DNA from 2 places in the Paenibacillus phoenicis genome. Region 2 is predicted to be linked to the other one. Evidence: a T-box and tRNA genes for the amino acid it is inferred to sense, from the RefSeq annotation. Region 2 holds a T-box; the other holds one or more tRNA genes.
What was found. The T-box of region 2 lies ahead of tyrS (tyrosine--tRNA ligase). A T-box ahead of a tRNA ligase gene usually reads a tRNA of that ligase, here a tRNA-Tyr.
Positions count from the first base shown of each region.

Region 1: it has a tRNA-Tyr gene. The T-box ahead of tyrS (tyrosine--tRNA ligase) is inferred to sense a tRNA for this amino acid. The anticodon was not compared.

Region 1 is NZ_JAYERP010000001.1:3,915,471-3,921,171, forward strand. Features, by position in the region: rRNA gene U9M73_RS18575 (23S ribosomal RNA) at 1-604, shown strand, start outside; tRNA gene U9M73_RS18580 (tRNA-Ser) at 747-838, shown strand; tRNA gene U9M73_RS18585 (tRNA-Met) at 858-934, shown strand; tRNA gene U9M73_RS18590 (tRNA-Val) at 944-1,019, shown strand; tRNA gene U9M73_RS18595 (tRNA-Thr) at 1,054-1,129, shown strand; tRNA gene U9M73_RS18600 (tRNA-Asp) at 1,139-1,215, shown strand; tRNA gene U9M73_RS18605 (tRNA-Phe) at 1,299-1,371, shown strand; tRNA gene U9M73_RS18610 (tRNA-Tyr) at 1,424-1,509, shown strand; tRNA gene U9M73_RS18615 (tRNA-Lys) at 1,518-1,590, shown strand; gene U9M73_RS18620 (PucR family transcriptional regulator) at 1,724-2,824, shown strand; gene U9M73_RS18625 (ABC transporter ATP-binding protein) at 2,961-4,082, shown strand; gene hprK (HPr(Ser) kinase/phosphatase) at 4,337-5,278, shown strand; gene lgt (prolipoprotein diacylglyceryl transferase) at 5,290-5,701, shown strand, end outside.
Region 2 is NZ_JAYERP010000001.1:1,884,427-1,890,127, forward strand. Features, by position in the region: gene rpsD (30S ribosomal protein S4) at 295-894, shown strand; gene U9M73_RS22170 (HIT family protein) at 1,008-1,223, opposite strand; gene tyrS (tyrosine--tRNA ligase) at 1,336-2,589, opposite strand; T-box leader at 2,659-2,927, opposite strand; gene U9M73_RS08955 (transglycosylase domain-containing protein) at 3,099-5,701, shown strand, end outside.

The DNA of each region.
Region 1 (5,701 bases), 2.0 Mb from region 2:
AGGTTCCCTCAGAATGGTTGGAAATCATTCGAAGAGTGCAAAGGCAGAAGGGAGCTTGACTGCGAGACTGACAAGTCGAGCAGGGACGAAAGTCGGGCTTAGTGATCCGGTGGTACCGCATGGAAGGGCCATCGCTCAACGGATAAAAGCTACCCTGGGGATAACAGGCTTATCTCCCCCAAGAGTCCACATCGACGGGGAGGTTTGGCACCTCGATGTCGGCTCATCGCATCCTGGGGCTGAAGTAGGTCCCAAGGGTTGGGCTGTTCGCCCATTAAAGCGGTACGCGAGCTGGGTTCAGAACGTCGTGAGACAGTTCGGTCCCTATCTGTCGTGGGCGTAGGAAATTTGAGAGGAGCTGTCCTTAGTACGAGAGGACCGGGATGGACGCACCGCTGGTGTACCAGTTGTTCCGCCAGGAGCACAGCTGGGTAGCTAAGTGCGGACGGGATAAGCGCTGAAAGCATCTAAGCGTGAAGCCCCCCTCAAGATGAGATTTCCCCGTATGTAAGACCCCTTGAAGACGACAAGGTTGATAGGCCTGAGGTGGAAGTGCCGTAAGGCATGGAGCTGACAGGTACTAATCGGTCGAGGGCTTATCCAAAATTCACCCCAAAAAGTGAAGCGGAGGCTTCGGAGAGTACACCGAGTACTTTTCGGGGACCCCGGGAACTGAATAGGGGCTAAAATGCAAATCTAGTTTCGTATCCAGTTTTCAAGGATTAAACCTTGATTTTTTATGGTTTGGAGAGATACCCAAGTGGCTATAAGGGGACCCTCTGCTAAGGGGTTAGACTGCGTAAGCGGTGCGAGGGTTCGAATCCCTCTCTCTCCGCCATTTGTACAAGCTTATCTGTGGCGGCGTAGCTCAGCTGGCTAGAGCGTACGGTTCATACCCGTGAGGTCGGGGGTTCGATCCCCTCCGCCGCTACCATAACATTTCGGAGGCTTAGCTCAGCTGGGAGAGCATCTGCCTTACAAGCAGAGGGTCGGGGGTTCGATCCCCTCAGCCTCCACCATGATCTTTACTTGAAACATCATAGTTTACACCGTGCCGGTGTAGCTCAATTGGTAGAGCAACTGACTTGTAATCAGTAGGTTGGGGGTTCAAGTCCTCTCGCCGGCACCATTTTCTTGCGGAGCCGTGGTGTAGAGGCCTAACATGCCTGCCTGTCACGCAGGAGACCGCGGGTTCGAATCCCGTCGGCTCCGCCATTTATTTGAATATTTCCACCGTAAAGTGGGAAAGTGTTCAACTTCACCGCTTTATTTTTTTGGGATTTTACCGTGTAATTTATGGCTCGGTAGCTCAGTTGGTAGAGCAGAGGACTGAAAATCCTCGTGTCGGCGGTTCGATTCCGTCCCGAGCCACTTTTATGCTTCCAGCATCATATTGGACTGAACTGGACAGCATAATTCATATGGAGGCTTAGCGAAGTGGCCAAACGCAGCAGACTGTAAATCTGTTCTCTGACGAGTTCGGTGGTTCGAATCCATCAGCCTCCACCAGTTTTTATGAGCCATTAGCTCAGTTGGTAGAGCACCTGACTTTTAATCAGGGTGTCGAAGGTTCGAGTCCTTCATGGCTCATGATCAAAGCCGTTAACCTTAGGGTTGACGGCTTTTTTGCGCTTAAGGCAGGACGAGGAGTTCGGTTTGCTTCGGCGGTTATGATAAAATGAGTCTAATGAACTCGAAAACGCATGGAAAGAAAGGCTACGCTATGGAGATCAAATTGCTAAAGCAACAAGTGGAGAGCGTCATCGGTACGTCGCTGTCGGAGAGCGTTTGGGAGGCAAAGGACTGGAACGATGTTGTTAGAGCAGCGAATTCCTCGGAGCCCGGGCCATATCGCGTGGACGAACGATGGGTATGGTTCGTGGAACATCAACAAGGAAGCGTACGCGTACTTGAATCGGAGGCTGCCACAGTAACGGAGTCTGAGGCCCGATTGATTCAAATGCTCCTGACTGCTGCCCGAGAAACGGCAACCCCCTCACCTAACTTGAAGCGGGAGGATGAGATGCGCAGCATCCAGCTGGGCGAATGGCTGGAGGAGCGTTTGGAGCAAGGGGAGCTGACCCAGCCGCTGCCTGATCACTTGACCTTGAAGGTGAAGCTCAAGGGAAGGATGTTGCCCTTTTTGCTGAATTGGGAAAGTTCGGGGCAAGGACAGGCCATTTCATTTTCGAAGCTGAACAAGCTGTTGAAGAGTTACTTCGGAGGCGAAGTGATCCTGGCTCCGCTAAAAGAAGCTTGGCTGATTCTGCTGGGCGAAGAGCTGTTTATGAGCCTGCGGGAGGAGAGCGAAGAGGCGGCGGAAACGGAACGTGACTTGATGGCAGCTTTATGCCAAGGCTTATACGAGCTTGTGACGAACGAATGGGTTGGAGGATTTCACCTTACGGTCGGAAGTGCCTTAATTGCTGAGACCGAATTGGTCTCCGCCACGTTGTTCTTGCGTCAGACGTTGGCCCTCGGCCGGATGTTTAATGTAACGGCCCCCATCCATTTTCCCTGGGAGCTGAGGCTGGAGCGGCTGGTGTACAGCATACCGGAGGAGCAACGTCGGCAATTTGCTTTGGAGCTTGGGGATCGCGCAGATTTGCTGCAGGATGAGGAGATACGGACCACGTTGGAGACGTTTTTTGCGTTGGATTGCAATGTGAGTGAAACCGCGAAACGGCTATATATTCACCGAAACACGTTATTATACCGGATAGATAAATTCAAACAGGAAACTGGGCTGGATGTAAGAACGTTTAACGACGCGGTTTTGGTCAAGTTGGAACTGCTATTGTATAAAGTGACGAAAAGGCCTTAAGATTTTTGTGCAGTTTGTGGATGGATGGGCAGCCCCCTATCGTCTAATATATAAATATAAAATGTATCCGATTTCATAAAAGTCATAGAACCAATACCCTAATACCACCAAATTTAAGTAATGGGAGGACGAAGACATGGCAGGCGTACGTTTAGAACACATTTACAAAAAATACCCGGGTGCTGCTAAAGCAACCGTAGAAGACATCAACCTCGATATCAAGGATAAGGAATTCCTCGTACTGGTAGGACCTTCCGGTTGCGGTAAATCCACAACGCTTCGGATGATCGCTGGTTTGGAGGAAATTACCGAAGGTAAATTGTACATCGGCGACCGCGTCGTAAACGACGTTGCTCCGAAAGACCGCGACATCGCGATGGTATTCCAATCCTACGCGCTGTATCCGCACATGAACGTATATCAAAACATGGCGTTCGGTTTGAAACTTCGTAAAGTGAAGAAAGACGAAATCGACCGTCGCGTTCGCGAAGCGGCAAAAATCCTCGACATCGAGCATTTGCTGGATCGCAAACCGAAAGCTCTTTCCGGTGGTCAACGTCAACGGGTTGCCTTGGGCCGCGCCATTGTCCGCGATCCTCAAGTGTTCCTGATGGACGAACCGCTTTCCAACTTGGATGCTAAGCTGCGCGGTCAAATGCGCGCGGAAATCACGAAACTGGTTAAACGTCTGGAAACGACTTGCATCTACGTAACACACGACCAAATCGAAGCTATGACGATGGGTGACCGGATCGTCGTTATGCATGACGGTATCATCCAACAAGCTGCTTCTCCAGAAGAGCTGTACAACCAACCAGGCAACATCTTCGTAGCTGGCTTTATCGGTTCGCCTACGATGAACTTCGTCAACGGTACTTTGGTGGAAGAAGCGGGCACCGTTCGTTTCAAAGCTACCAACATGGACGTTGTTGTGCCTCAAGGCAAAGCAACGATCCTGAGAGACAAAGGCTACATCGGCAAAGACGTTATCATGGGTATTCGTCCTGAGGACATCCATGAAGAGCCAGTGTTCCTGGAAGCTTCGCCGCAAACGACATTTACTGCTAACGTGTATCTGACGGAAAACCTGGGTCACGAAATGCAATTGTACCTGAACGGTGCAGGCAGCGACGGTTTGATCGCTCGTGTGGACGGCCGTTCCAATACACGTGAAGGCGACAACGTTAAACTGGCGATCGATATGAACAAAATTCATATCTTCGACAAAGAAACAGAACGCAACGTGTTCTTCAGCTAATCCGTTAAGCGATGAAGAAACCGCCCTTCGGGGCGGTTTTTTTTTAATCGGGAGCAAGAAGCGGCAGTTGGACGATCCCTGGGTGGCACTCGGCCCAATGATTGATTTACGTGACAATTTCCTATACGATGAATACATTAAGTGATCTCGTACAAAGATGAATAAATGCCAATAAGGCAGCTGATATCGGAGCCGGAGCCCGTTGTTGACGGGCAGCCTCATTTTGAATGCCGGCAGGGGAAAGGAAGAGCACCATGGCTAAAAAAGTGAAAGTATCCGAATTAGTGAACCAATTCGGGCTCGAGGTGGTTTCCGGAGAGCAGGGTTTAAAACGTGCGATCACGGTCGACGATTTGTATCGTCCGGGCCTGGAGATGGCCGGGTATTTTGAATACCATCCGCCGGAGCGCGTTCAGATTCTGGGGAAAACGGAGCTGGCCTTCTTCGAGATGCTTCCAGAGAAGGAACGGAAAGATCGGATGGAACGGCTATGCAGCAGCGAGGAGACGCCCTGCATCATCGTCACCCGCTCTTGGAAGGTTCCAGAGGAACTGATTGAGATCAGTTCAGAGAAGCAGATTCCGGTCCTTCGCAGCAGTATGGCGACGACGATCCTGTCGAGCCGGATCACCAGTTTCCTAGAACGGAAGCTGGCACCAACCGCAACGATTCACGGGGTCCTTGTTGACGTCTATGGCGTTGGGATGCTGATTACCGGCAGCAGCGGGATCGGGAAGAGTGAAACGGCACTTGAGCTGGTTAAGCGCGGTCACCGCCTGATTGCGGACGATGCCGTAGAAATCCGACAAACGTCGGATAACCAATTACACGGTACGGCACCTGAACTCATTCGCCACCTGCTGGAAATCCGCGGTGTGGGGATCATTAACGTCATGACGTTGTTTGGTGCCGGGGCCATCCGCAACAACAAGCGAATTTCGTTGGTCGTGAGACTGGAAGCCTGGCAACAAGAGAAGCAGTATGACCGATTAGGTCTGGATGAAGAGACAACGCGGATTATCGATACTGATGTGCCGCTGGTGACGATCCCGGTACGTCCTGGACGGAACTTGGCCGTGATTATCGAGGTAGCCGCGATGAACTTCCGTTTAAAGCGAATGGGGTATAACGCCGCGCTGCAGTTTACGACAAAACTGACCGAAACGATTTCGGAAGATATCGACGATTTGGAGTAGGAGCGTGAACGATGGGCACTTTGTTATTAGACCCGATCGCTTTTTCCATCGGGGGCTTGAAAGTACACTGGTATGGCCTAATTTTGGGCTGTGCTGCATTGGTCGGCCTTCTGTTTGCCGTATGGGAAGGGAAGCGGTTTCGCATCCCTCAGGAATTTTTTATGGACTTGCTGTTATTGGGGGTGCCGTCGGCGATTGTCGCCGCGCGGATTTATTACGTCGCGTTTATGTGGGACGATTACAAAGATAACTTCTGGGACGTATTTAAAATCTGGAACGGCGGTATCGCCATTTACGGGGCGCTGATCGGCGCGATCATCTGCGCGGTGATCTTTGTTCGGCGCCGCGGTTATAACTTCTGGCGTATCGCTGATATCTGCGCGCCTTCACTGATTGTGGGACAGATGATTGGACGCTGGGGGA
Region 2 (5,701 bases):
AGGTATTTTTTTGGGACTAAAGCCCTATCGACAAAAATCCACCCATCTCTACAAAATCACTTATTGACTTTATAACCTCAATTCATATAATATATATTGTTGATGAAGACTGGATAGAGTCTTACTTAGGGCGTAACGCATGCGAGCACCCTCTCGGTTTTTGTTGCTGACGGGACAGCGGCTGAACTTTCCTGTCAGGGAGCGTATCATTATCTATCCTTCGCTCAACCAAACAAAACCCGCGCAAGTAGAACCCTAGACGAAATTTAACTAACAAAGGAGTCTACCTATACAATGGCACGTTACACAGGTCCTAAATTTAAACTTAGCCGCCGTCTTGGCATTTCCTTGAGCGGCACTGGCAAAGATTTGAAACGTCCGTTCCCTCCGGGGCAACACGGTCCTAACCAACGCAGAAAAGTAAGTAACTACGGAGCACAATTGCTCGAGAAACAAAAACTGCGCCACATGTACGGTTTGGGTGAGAAGCAATTCCGCACCCTGTTCGAGAAAGCGCAGCACATGCCTGGTATCGCGGGCGAAACGTTTATGATCTTGCTTGAAAGCCGTTTGGACAACCTTGTTTACCGTCTGGGCTTCGCGAACTCCCGTGCTGGTGCACGTCAGCTCGTATCCCACGGTCACGTAACGGTTAACGGCAAGAAAGTAGACATCGCTTCTTACCGCGTAAACGTTGGCGACGTAATCGGCCTTCGTGAAAGAAGCCGTGGTCTCTCTTCCGTGAAGGAAGCTCTGGAGAACCGTACGCATGTTCCGGCTTACCTGGAATTCAACGACACGACTCTGGAAGGCAAATACATCCGTTTGCCAGAACGTTCCGAGCTGTCGCAAGACATCGACGAGAAGCAAATCGTCGAGTTCTACAACCGTTAAGATTCGGAAGCAAACCGACCCAAGTTGTTCTCAACTTGGGTCGGTTTTTTTGTGCCTACCTTTGGCTATTTGGTCATAATGCTGTAATCCGTACACAATTGACTTTCCACCAGTCACTTACATACGGTCACTAACGTTTGGAACAGCTCATTTTGTAAGCGATCATCTTCGATCAGGTGCAAGCGTTCAATATGCTGCTTCGGAAAAATCAATAAATGCCCCTTGGTAGCCGGATATAGATCGAAAATACACAGAACATGTATTGACTCGTGTAGAACCACAGCTTCTCGGGTTTCTAATACATTGCAAAGTATACAATCAACCATCATTAGACCCTTTCTCTGACTAAAAGAGGAACAGTAAAGTTCTGTTCCTCTTTTAGCTGATTATGCATGATTATATGCAAAAATTGGCGAGGGATCTTTATATAGTCCATTCCTCTTATTTTACCGACAACTTGGCGAATTTGCGTTTACCGACCTGGATGATCTCTCCGCCCGCCAGCTCTACTTCCGCATTCGGGTCGCTGATCTTCTCTTCGTTCAGCTTAACCGCACCCTGCTGGATGCTGCGTCTTGCCTCCCCATTTGATGCGGCGAACCCTAGCAACGTCAGCAACTTGATCAGACGGATTTTCCCATTGACCAGCTCAGCGGCAGGAATTTCTTTCTCCTCGATATCCTCCGGCAGCGCACGTTGCTGGAACACCGTTACGAAATGCTCCTGCGCTGCATCGGCAGCTTCTTGACCATGGTACATCCGGACGAGCGTATGGGCCAGTTTCATCTTGGCGTCGCGCGGATGCACGGCTCCCGATTTGAGGCCTTCGGTGAGTTCAGCCAATTCTTCGAGGGACAGGTCAGTCACCAGCTCAAAATACTTCGTCATCAGCTCGTCCGGCACAGACATCGCTTTACCGTAGATTTCGTTTGGCGCTTCATCGATGCCGATGTAGTTGCCAAGGCTTTTACTCATCTTCTGCACGCCGTCCAAGCCTTCGATGATTGGGGTCATGATCGCGACTTGCGTGTCTTTGCCATATTCCTTCTGCAAGGTCCGGCCCATGAGCAAGTTAAACTTCTGGTCCGTTCCCCCCAGCTCGATATCGCTTTCCAGCGCCACCGAATCCATGCCTTGCATCAGCGGGTAGAAAAACTCGTGGATGCTAATCGGCTGACCGCTTGTATACCTCTTCGTAAAATCGTCGCGTTCCAGCATACGTGCCACGGTCACCTTCGCGGACAGCTTCACGACGTCGGCAAACGTCATCGGTGCCAGCCATTCCGAGTTAAAGTTAACTTGCGTTTTTTCCGGGTCCAGAATTTTAAAGATTTGCTGGCGGTACGTTTCCGCATTCCGTTGTACGTCTTCTTCGGTTAATTGTTTGCGGGTTTCCGATTTGCCGGTCGGATCGCCGATCCGCCCCGTAAAGTCGCCGATGATCAGCTGCACCTGATGGCCGAGCTCCTGAAACTGCCGCAGCTTCTGCATAACCACCGTATGGCCGATATGAATGTCCGGCGCGGAAGGGTCCAGCCCCAGTTTAACTTTCAGCGGCTTGCCGGTCACAACCGACTTGATCACTTTTTGCTTCAGCTCATCCTCCGGCACGATCTCCACAACACCGCGGGAAATCACCTGAAGTTGGCGTTCCACCTCGGCTTGCTGGGCCGCGCTTAATTCTTCCCATTTCATTGCTCTTCTTTCCCTCCATATTCGTTAGTCCTGCTTAGAAAACGGAACGCAAAAAAGCTCCTTCTCATCCCAAGGGACGAGAAGGAGCACTCGCGTTACCACCCTAATTAAAACCGTTTGCGGATCCTGCGGCGGATTGCCAGACGAACCGATGACGGTTTTCACTTCATTCACATAACGGGATTTCCCGGTACCGGACTACTGGCGCATTCTACGCGCGTTCCCCCGGACGGCTCCAGACGGTAATTCAAAAGGGATCCGCCCATTCGGTTCGCAGCAACCACCGATTCTCTGAGCGACGGGATTCCGCCTTCTACTGAGTCTTTCTAAGCCTTTGACGATTTGCAATTTAAAATATTATATAACACAGATGCATTCCCAAAGTCAAATCTACGAAAGCTAGGTCATGAGCAGGAACTAGGCTCCATCACACGCCAAAATACGCTGAAAAAACATCCAAATCCCCTTTTTTATGCTATAATGTTGCTGTTTATAAAGGAGGATCATGCATGGATCATGAGAACGACAAGAACTCCGGCAAGCTGCGGCGCAATAACCGGAGCGAAAAAAACTCAAAACCCGCCCGGAAGCGCAAAAAAGGCAGATTAGCCTGGGCGATTGTGGGTTGGCTCGTTCTGTTTGGATTTGCCGGCGTGATGTTTGCCGGTGGAGCCGTATTCGGATACGTATCCTCCATCGTTAAGGACGATCCGGTACGGTCGCGTGCCGACATTCAAGCAAAAATCAATCATAATGAAATGACAGGTTTCGCCTATTTCCGTGACGGCCAGCCGATTGGCCAGCTTCGCTCGGAAGAGGATCGCCGTCCTGTCACCTATAAGGAAATCCCGCAAATCGTGCTCGATGCTGTGATCGCCATCGAAGACAACCACTTTGAGGAACACATCGGGATCGACTTTAAAGGGACGTTGCGAGCGGTTAAGCAGCGGGTGCTTAAAGAGGACGTGCAGACCGGCGGCAGTACGCTGACCCAGCAGCTGGCGCGACGCGTGTTCCTGAACCTGGATAAGACCGAAGACCGGAAGGTTAAGGAAATGCTGCTGGCACTTAGGCTGGAGCGTTTTTTATCCAAGGAAGAAATCATTACGGCTTATTTGAATAAGGTTCCCTTCGGCAACGGTTCGAATGGGTACCAGGTTTACGGCATCAAAGCCGCAGCCAAAGGTCTCTTTAACGTCAGCAATCTGTCGGATTTGAATATCGCGCAAGCGGCCTATTTGGCTGGTCTGCCTCAGCTTCCCTCCACCTATTCCGCTTTTAACGGGAAAGGGGAATTTAACGAGGAGGCATTCGGGCGGGCGGTCAAACGCCAGCAGCTGGTGCTGCAGCGCATGCTTGAGGAGAACAAAATTACGCAAGCGCAATATGAAGAAGCGATGGCTTTCGATATTAAAGGATCGCTGGCCAAGCCAACGAAGAAGGCTTATGACACCTACCCGTATCTGATGCTGGAGACGGAACGGCAAGGCGCGATCGTCCTTGCGATGCTCAACAATCCGGAGATGACCAAAGAGGAGGTTGCCGCCAACTCGGCCATCCTCGAGGAAGCTCGGCAGGAGCTGCTGACTGGGGGATACCGGGTGTACACGACCATCGACAAGAAGGTCTACAACGCCATGCACAAGGTATCGGAGAACGCGGACAATTTCTCTCCGTACAGTGAGAAGAAGGGCCTGGAGCAGGTCGCCTCGATGATGATCGACAACAAGACCGGCGCGATCCTCGGCATGATCGAAGGGCGCGACTTCTACACGGAGCAAATGAACTATGCGACGCAAATGAAACGGCAGCCGGGTTCTACGATGAAGCCTATCGCCGCTTATTTGCCGGCCCTCGAAGCCGGGTTAGTTCAGCCTGCCTCGATCATTGATGATTCGCCGATTATTTTGAAGGACTACCAAAAAGGCTTCCACATTCCTGTAAACTCCAGCGGCGGCTATAAAGGGCTTGTGACCGCGCGGACAGCTTTGAATGAGTCGCGGAATATCCCCGCGCTTAAGGTGTTTAACAATATCGTTGGCATCGACAAAGCTTGGGACTTTGCCAAGAAGCTGGGCATCACTACGTTGGAAGATGAAGACTACAACGCGCAAACCGGCGTGCTTGGCGGCTTGAAATACGGTGTCACCGTTGAAGAACTGACCAATGCGTACAGTGCCATCGCCAACGGAGGGCAGTTTACCGACGCTTATATGATCGAGAAGATTACCGATGCGAAAGGTAACATCGTCTACAAGCATGAGGTTAAGCCGCAGCGGGTCTTCTCCGAGCAAACGGCTTACCTGATGACCGATATGCTTCGCACCGTCATTACGGACGGCACCGGTAAATCGATCAAAAGCGACTTCAAGAAATATGGCAAAATCCCGGTTGTCGGCAAGACCGGAACAACGCAAAACTACGCCGACGTCTGGTTTATGGGTTACTCGCCGGACGTCACACTGGGAGTATGGATCGGGTATCGCGAACCGGTGAACACGTTGTCGGAAGCCGGTAAATCCCGGGCGCGCAAAATTTGGGCGCTCGTTATGAACGAAGTCACCGAGAGCAGACCGGAATTGTTTGCGACCAAAGCGTTCACGAAACCGGACGGTATCGTAACGAAAACAGTATCCGGCTATAGCGGGAAGTTGCCAACGCAGTTGACGCAACAGGCCGGGAAGCTGGTTACGGATATTTTTAATGCTAAATACGTACCAACCGAACCGGACGACGTGCTGATTCGAGCTAAGTACGTGACGTACGAAGGCATCAACTACGTGCCGCTCGAAACGACGCCTTCGGATATGCTGCGTGAGAAGGTTGTGGTGAAGCGCGAAACGCCGATCGAAGTGCTCAAGGAACAGCTGGAGCAGGCGTTCGCCGGAATGTCCGGCAGCCACAAACCGCTGAGCTTCTACCTGCCGAAGGATGCCGGGGAAGATGCGCCTTACAAACCAGATCCTCGCGTCGATGACGGTCAGGCGCCTGCGCCTCCGGCGAATGTCGCCTTGTCTGCAGGCAGCGGAGCAGCTACGATTACGTTTAGCGAAAATACGGAAAAAGACGTGGTCGGCTACCGGTTGTACCGTGCAGACGACGGCGTGACGTT